DNA from 2 places in the Streptococcus sp. IMAU 99161 genome. Region 2 is predicted to be linked to the other one. Evidence: riboswitches for the same ligand, from Rfam matches in the RefSeq annotation. Region 2 holds a riboswitch; the other holds the start of a gene.
The links. Region 2 has a riboswitch for thiamine pyrophosphate ahead of thiD (bifunctional hydroxymethylpyrimidine kinase/phosphomethylpyrimidine kinase). Riboswitches for the same ligand answer to the same signal wherever they lie in the genome.
Positions count from the first base shown of each region.

Region 1: it holds a riboswitch for thiamine pyrophosphate, as region 2 does, so the genes downstream of both, HA044_RS01175 (ABC transporter permease) here and thiD (bifunctional hydroxymethylpyrimidine kinase/phosphomethylpyrimidine kinase) in region 2, are expected to answer to the same signal.

Region 1 covers NZ_JAAPAW010000003.1:130,420-133,763, reverse strand. Annotated here, with positions in the region: gene dnaB (replicative DNA helicase) at 1-1,235, shown strand, start outside; gene HA044_RS01180 (Veg family protein) at 1,237-1,509, shown strand; TPP riboswitch at 1,553-1,654, shown strand; gene HA044_RS01175 (ABC transporter permease) at 1,728-2,480, shown strand; gene HA044_RS01170 (ABC transporter substrate-binding protein) at 2,543-3,344, shown strand, end outside.
Region 2 covers NZ_JAAPAW010000011.1:38,188-41,531, forward strand. Annotated here, with positions in the region: gene efp (elongation factor P) at 81-641, shown strand; gene HA044_RS05800 (Asp23/Gls24 family envelope stress response protein) at 678-1,067, shown strand; gene nusB (transcription antitermination factor NusB) at 1,060-1,491, shown strand; TPP riboswitch at 1,607-1,704, shown strand; gene thiD (bifunctional hydroxymethylpyrimidine kinase/phosphomethylpyrimidine kinase) at 1,791-2,582, shown strand; gene thiE (thiamine phosphate synthase) at 2,625-3,260, opposite strand; gene HA044_RS05820 (hydroxyethylthiazole kinase) at 3,253-3,344, opposite strand, start outside.

The sequences.
Region 1 (3,344 bases), on a different contig from region 2:
ATTTCTTTAAGTATTCGCACCGTTTGATTTTTAAAGCCATGATTGACCTGGCTGACCGTGGAGATGCGATTGATGCAACGACTGTCCGAAATATTTTAGATAGCCAAGGAGATCTGCAAAATATAGGTGGGCTCTCTTATTTGGTAGAAGTGATTAATTCGGTACCAACGTCGGCTAATGCAGAGTATTATGCAAAAATTGTAGCTGAAAAAGCCGTCCTGCGTCGTTTAATCTCCCGCTTGACAGAGAGTATCAATCAAGCGTATGATGGGGCAAATCCTTCAGATGAGATCATTGCAGGTGCTGAAAAATCCTTGCTGGATGTCAGCGAAAATGCCAATCGCAGTGGGTTTAGAAATATTCGAGATGTCTTGAACACCAACTTTGGAAGCTTGGAAGCACGTTCTCTTCAAACGACTGATATCACTGGGATTGCGACAGGTTATCGTGATTTGGATCATATGACAACGGGTCTCCATGAAGAGGAATTAATCATTGTGGCGGCTCGGCCAGCAGTCGGGAAAACGGCCTTCGCCTTGAATATTGCTCAGAATATCGGAACTAAATTGGACAAAACAGTCGCTATATTTTCACTCGAAATGGGTGCTGAAAGTTTGGTTGACCGGATGTTAGCGGCAGAAGGTTTGATTGAGTCCCATTCGATTCGGACAGGTCAGTTGACAGATGAAGAATGGCGAAAATATGCGATCGCCCAGGGGAACTTGGCCAATGCAAGTATTTACATTGATGATACTCCAGGGATTCGGATTACTGAAATTCGATCCAGATCTAGAAAGTTAGCGCAAGAAACTGGAAACTTGGGGCTTATTCTCATTGACTATCTTCAGCTGATTACAGGGACTGGAAGAGAAAATCGTCAACAAGAAGTTTCCGAGATTTCTCGTCAATTAAAGATTTTGGCTAAGGAATTGAAGGTTCCTGTTATTGCATTGAGCCAGCTTTCTCGTGGTGTGGAGCAACGTCAAGACAAGCGACCTGTTCTTTCAGACATTCGTGAATCAGGATCAATCGAGCAGGATGCAGATATTGTAGCCTTCTTGTATCGTGACGATTATTATGATCGTTCTGGAGACGAGAAAGAAGAAGGGATGCCCAACAACACGGTAGAGGTTATTATCGAGAAGAACCGTTCAGGTGCGCGTGGGACAGTAGAATTAATTTTCCAAAAGGAATACAATAAATTCTCAAGCATTTCAAAGAGAGAGGAGCAATAAGATGAGTGATGCATTTACAGATGTTGCTAAAATGAAAAAAATCAAAGAAGAAATCAAGGCTCATGAAGGGCAAGTTGTCGAAATGACGCTTGAAAATGGACGGAAACGTCAAAAAAATAAATTTGGACGCTTGATTGAGGTCTATCCGTCCTTGTTTATCATTGAGTATACAAATGATAATAGCCTACCAGGTGAACCGGCAAATACTTATGTTGAGTCATACACCTATTCAGATATTTTAACAGAAAAGAATTTGATTCGTTATTTGGATTAATGCAACAGAGTTCTTGCAATTTAGATTAAAATCAGTTATTATAATAAATATATATGGGAGTCTGTGTACAGTCTGAGAGGAAGTGTAAGCTTCGACCGCACCTGATCTGGGTAATGCCAGCGTAGGGAATACAGAAAGTATGTTTCTTTATGTGTGACTTTGTGCAATCCGTCTCCTAGTTTGGAGGCGTTTTTTATTTGAAAAGAAAGGAGGGTTATATGTCCTTTGCAAAAAGATATTCAAAGCAGTTGATTGGGGTATCTGGCTTTGTTGGCTTAATTGTTTTTTGGCAAGTCGCAGGTTTTTTAACGATCTTGCCAAAATTCGTATTGCCAACCCCTCTTGAAATTGTGGCAGCTTTTGTTCGAGACCGTGCTCTACTGCTTCATCATAGCCTGTCTACCCTTCAAGTTGCCTTAATCGGGCTTGTATTGGGGATTGTGCTGGCTGCTATCTTGGCAATTCTGATGGATAGTTTTGGATGGTTGAATGATCTGCTCTATCCTTTTATGGTGGTCATTCAGACCATACCAACGATTGCTCTAGCTCCGATTCTGGTTCTTTGGTTCGGTTACGGTGTATTTCCAAAACTCGTCTTGATCATTATTACAGTGGTGTTTCCCATTGTTGTGAGTCTCCTAGACGGATTTCGACATTGTGATCAAGATATTTTGCGCCTATTTCAGATTATGCAAGCCAATCGATTCCAAACCTTATTTCACTACAAGATTCCCGCAACACTCCCATACTTTTTTGCAGGTTTACGGGTGAGTGTTTCCTATGCTTTTATCAGTACAGTTGTGTCAGAATGGCTAGGGGGCTTTGATGGATTAGGAGTCTATATGATTCAATCGAAGAAGTTGTTTCAGTACGATACAATGTTTGCGATTATAGTGTTAATTTCTGCGATTAGCTTATTGGGTATGTTCCTTGTTGATCGACTAGAAAGGAGAATTCTAAAATGGAAATAGAATTGACAAAGATGTAAATGTTGTAAAAATAGATTGACAATAATGTAAACGAGGTGTTCTCTATGAAAAAGTATATAAGTATTGTATTCACACTTTTATTTAGTGTATTTGTTTTATCTGCTTGTCAAAAATCTGTCAAAGATTCGTCAAGTGGGTTGAAAAAGATTGATTTTATCCTTGACTGGACTCCCAATACCAACCATACAGGGCTTTATGTTGCAAAAGAAAAAGGTTACTTTAAAGAAGCGGGCTTGGATGTTGACTTAAAACTTCCACCTGAAGACAGTAGTTCAGATCTCATTATTAATGGGAAAGCGCCGTTTGGTATTTATTTCCAAGATTCTATGGCTAAGAAGTTAGATAAAGGAGCTGGGATTACAGCTGTTGCGGCTATCGTTGAGCATAATACATCAGGAATTATTTCACGAAAAGATGCAGCTATTAATAGTCCAAAAGATTTAGCTGGAAAGCGTTATGGGACTTGGAATGATCCTATTGAATTGGGAATGATCAAATCCTTGATGAAAAAGGAAGGAGCTTCGTTTGATCAAGTCAAGTTAGTACCAAATAGTGACTCCAATTCGATCACTCCAATCGAAAACAATGCCTTTGACGCTGCTTGGATTTATCATGGTTGGGATGGAATTTTGGCAGAACAAAAAGGATTGAAGACCAATTTCTTCTATATGAAAGATTTTGTTCCAGAGTTCGACTATTATTCGCCGGTTATTATTGCCAATAATGATTATTTGAAAGAGCATAAAGCAGAAGCCAAGAAGTTTATTCAAGCTGTCAAGAAGGGATACCAATATGCGATGGAACATCCTGAAGAAGCAGCAGATATCCTGATCAAACAGGCTCCTG
Region 2 (3,344 bases):
GAAAAGATTGCTGTTTGAGAAAAATCAAATAGTGTGTTACAATAAAGAGTAATCTATTTTTAAAAAAGAGGTAATAAAACATGATCGAAGCAAGTAAATTAAGAGCTGGTATGACGTTTGTCACAGCAGATGGAAAATTGATTCGCGTTTTGGAAGCAAGTCACCACAAACCAGGTAAAGGAAATACCATCATGCGGATGAAATTACGTGATGTCCGTACTGGTTCTACATTTGACACAAGCTACCGTCCAGAAGAAAAATTTGAACAAGCGATTCTTGAGACTGTCCCAGCCCAATACTTGTACCAAATGGACGACACAGCCTACTTCATGAACACAGAAACTTATGACCAATACGAAATCCCTGTAGTCAATGTTGAAAATGAATTGCTTTACATTCTTGAAAATTCAGAAGTGAAAATTCAATTCTACGGAAGTGAAGTGATTGGGGTAACTGTACCAACTACTGTTGAATTGACAGTCACAGAAACTCAACCATCGATCAAAGGTGCTACAGTGACTGGTTCTGGAAAACCAGCAACAATGGAAACAGGACTTGTTGTAAACGTTCCAGACTTCATCGAAGCAGGACAAAAACTCGTTATCAACACTGCAGAAGGAACTTACGTTTCTCGTGCGTAAGAGACCTCTCAGGGTGTCAAATAGAAAGGAACTTCTATGGCAACTGAACAATTTGGTGACATCGTTATTGCACCACGTGTATTAGAAAAAATTATTGCGATTGCAACGGCAAAAGTAGAGGGAGTTTACTCTCTTGAAAATAAGAGCGTGTCAGATAGCCTTTCAAAACGCTCACTTGGTCGTGGCGTCTACCTTCATACAGAAGAAGACGGTCAGGTCTCAGTGGATATTTATCTCTACCTTGAATATGGAGTGGCGGTACCATCTGTAGCAGTAGCGATCCAAAAGGCTGTGAAATCTGCTGTGTATGATATGGCGGATGTCACCTTGGATGCGGTTAATATCCACGTTGTAGGGATTGCAACAGAAAAATCTCCAAAACCAGACTTGAAAGACTTGTTTAATGAGGACTTCCTCAATGACTGATAAAATTTTATTAGAATCACGTCGAGATTTACGCGAGCGTGCCTTCCAAGCCTTGATGGCCTTGGAGTACGATGGAGACATTGTCGAAGCTTGTCGCTTTGCTTATCTGCATGATAAGGACGTGGCAGAAGATGCAACAGTTGATCTTCCGGCCTTCCTCTTGAATATCGTGACCGGCGTTTATCAGTCAAAAGATCAATTAGACAAACAAATCGGTCAACATTTGAAGCCTGGTTGGACAGTAGAACGCTTGACCTTGGTAGAGAAAAATATTCTGCGCCTTGGAATTTTTGAAATGACAGAGTTTGACACTCCACAGATTGTTGCTGTGAATGAGGCAGTCGAATTGGCTAAGGCCTTTTCAGATGAGACTTCATCACGTTTTGTCAATGGTGTTCTCAGCCAATTTGTGACAGAAGCATAGTATAAAAGAGCCCGCGGGCTCTTTTTTGATTGAAGGAAATATCTATTTTGGACCTAATTTTAATCTAATCTTACGATATAAAGTATAAAAATATGCTATACTAAAGAAAAAAGAAAACAACCACTAGGGGTGCGTAAAGCTGAGATTAACGACTGTTAGACCCTTTGACTCGATCTAGGTAATGCTAGTTGATGGAAGTGGACAAAATAACAATGGTTTATAAGCCACTAATTGACTTCTTGATACAGACTTTATCTTGTTTTACCAAATACAAACTTCAGCTGGTTGGGAGGTTTTAGATGACTTATTTACCCGTTGCTCTAACAATTGCTGGAACTGACCCTAGCGGTGGAGCTGGAATAATGGCTGATTTAAAGTCATTCCAAGCTAGAGGTGTCTATGGAATGGCCGTTGTAACTAGTCTTGTCGCTCAAAATACCAGGGGGGTTCAATTAATAGAGCATGTTTCTCCTCAAATGCTGAAAGCTCAATTGGAAAGTGTTCTTTCAGATATTTCCCCTCAAGCTGTAAAAACTGGTATGCTTGCGACTACGAAAATCATGGAGATGATCCAACCCTACTTAAAGCAACTTGATTGTCCCTATGTGCTTGATCCTGTGATGGTAGCTACTAGTGGAGACGCTTTAATTGATACAAGTGCAAGAGACTATCTCAAAACAAATTTGCTGCCTCTTGCAACGATTATTACACCCAATCTTCCTGAAGCAGAAGAAATTGTCGGCTTTTCTATCAAAGACCAAGAAGATATGCAAAAGGCTGGGCGTTTGATCCTAAAAGAATTTGGGCCTCAATCAGTTGTTATCAAAGGAGGACACCTCGAAGGTGGTGCCAAAGATTTCCTCTTCACAAAGGATGAAGAATTTGTCTGGGAAAGTCCACGAATTCAAACTTGCCATACCCATGGTACTGGCTGTACCTTTGCTGCAGTTATCACTGCTGAGCTTGCAAAAGGGAAAACCCTCTATCAAGCAGTTGATAAGGCCAAGGCTTTTATCACAAGAGCTATCCAAGATGCCCCTGAACTTGGGCATGGTTCTGGTCCTGTTAACCATACAACTTATAAAGATTAAAAAAACTCTCTCATTCCCCATATATTGGGAATGAGAGAGTTTTTATTTAGAGATGATTTGATCTAATTTTGTTAAAAATTCTTGGGTTCTTGCTTCAATATCTCTTGCCTGCATCAAATCACGAACTACTGCGATACCAGCAATACCTGTTCCAGAAAGTTGATGGATATTTTCACAAGTTAAACCGCCAATCGCTACGACTGGAATACCGACTGCTTGGCAGATGTCCTTTAAGGTAGAAATGAGGGTAATAGGGGCGTTTTCCTTGGTTGTTGTGGGGAAAATTGCTCCTGTTCCTAAGTAATCCGCCCCAGATTCTTCTGCTTCGAGTGCTCTTTTCACTGTTTTTGCAGTTACACCTAGTATTTTCTCTGTGCCCAAGACTTGTCTGGCTACTGAAACTGGGAGTTCATCATCTCCTATATGAAGTCCTGCAGCATCGACAGCTAGGCACACATCCAAACGATCATCGATAATCAAAGGAACTTGGTAGGTATCGGTAATTTGTTTCACCATTTTTGCAAGTTCATAATACTGATTGGTCGTGAGCTGTTTTTCTCGTAGCTGGATCATGGTAACACCTGACTGACAAGCTTGCTCAACTTTTTTAAGGAAGGTTTCAAGCGGATCTTGGTAGCGATTCGTAACCAGATACAGTCTAAGCGTTTCTTTAAGCATAATAGCCTCCTTTGATTGCATCTAACCAGTTGGCATCCTTTTTTAAGAGAGACAATTGATTAAGAGTCTGTAAACGGAAGTCTT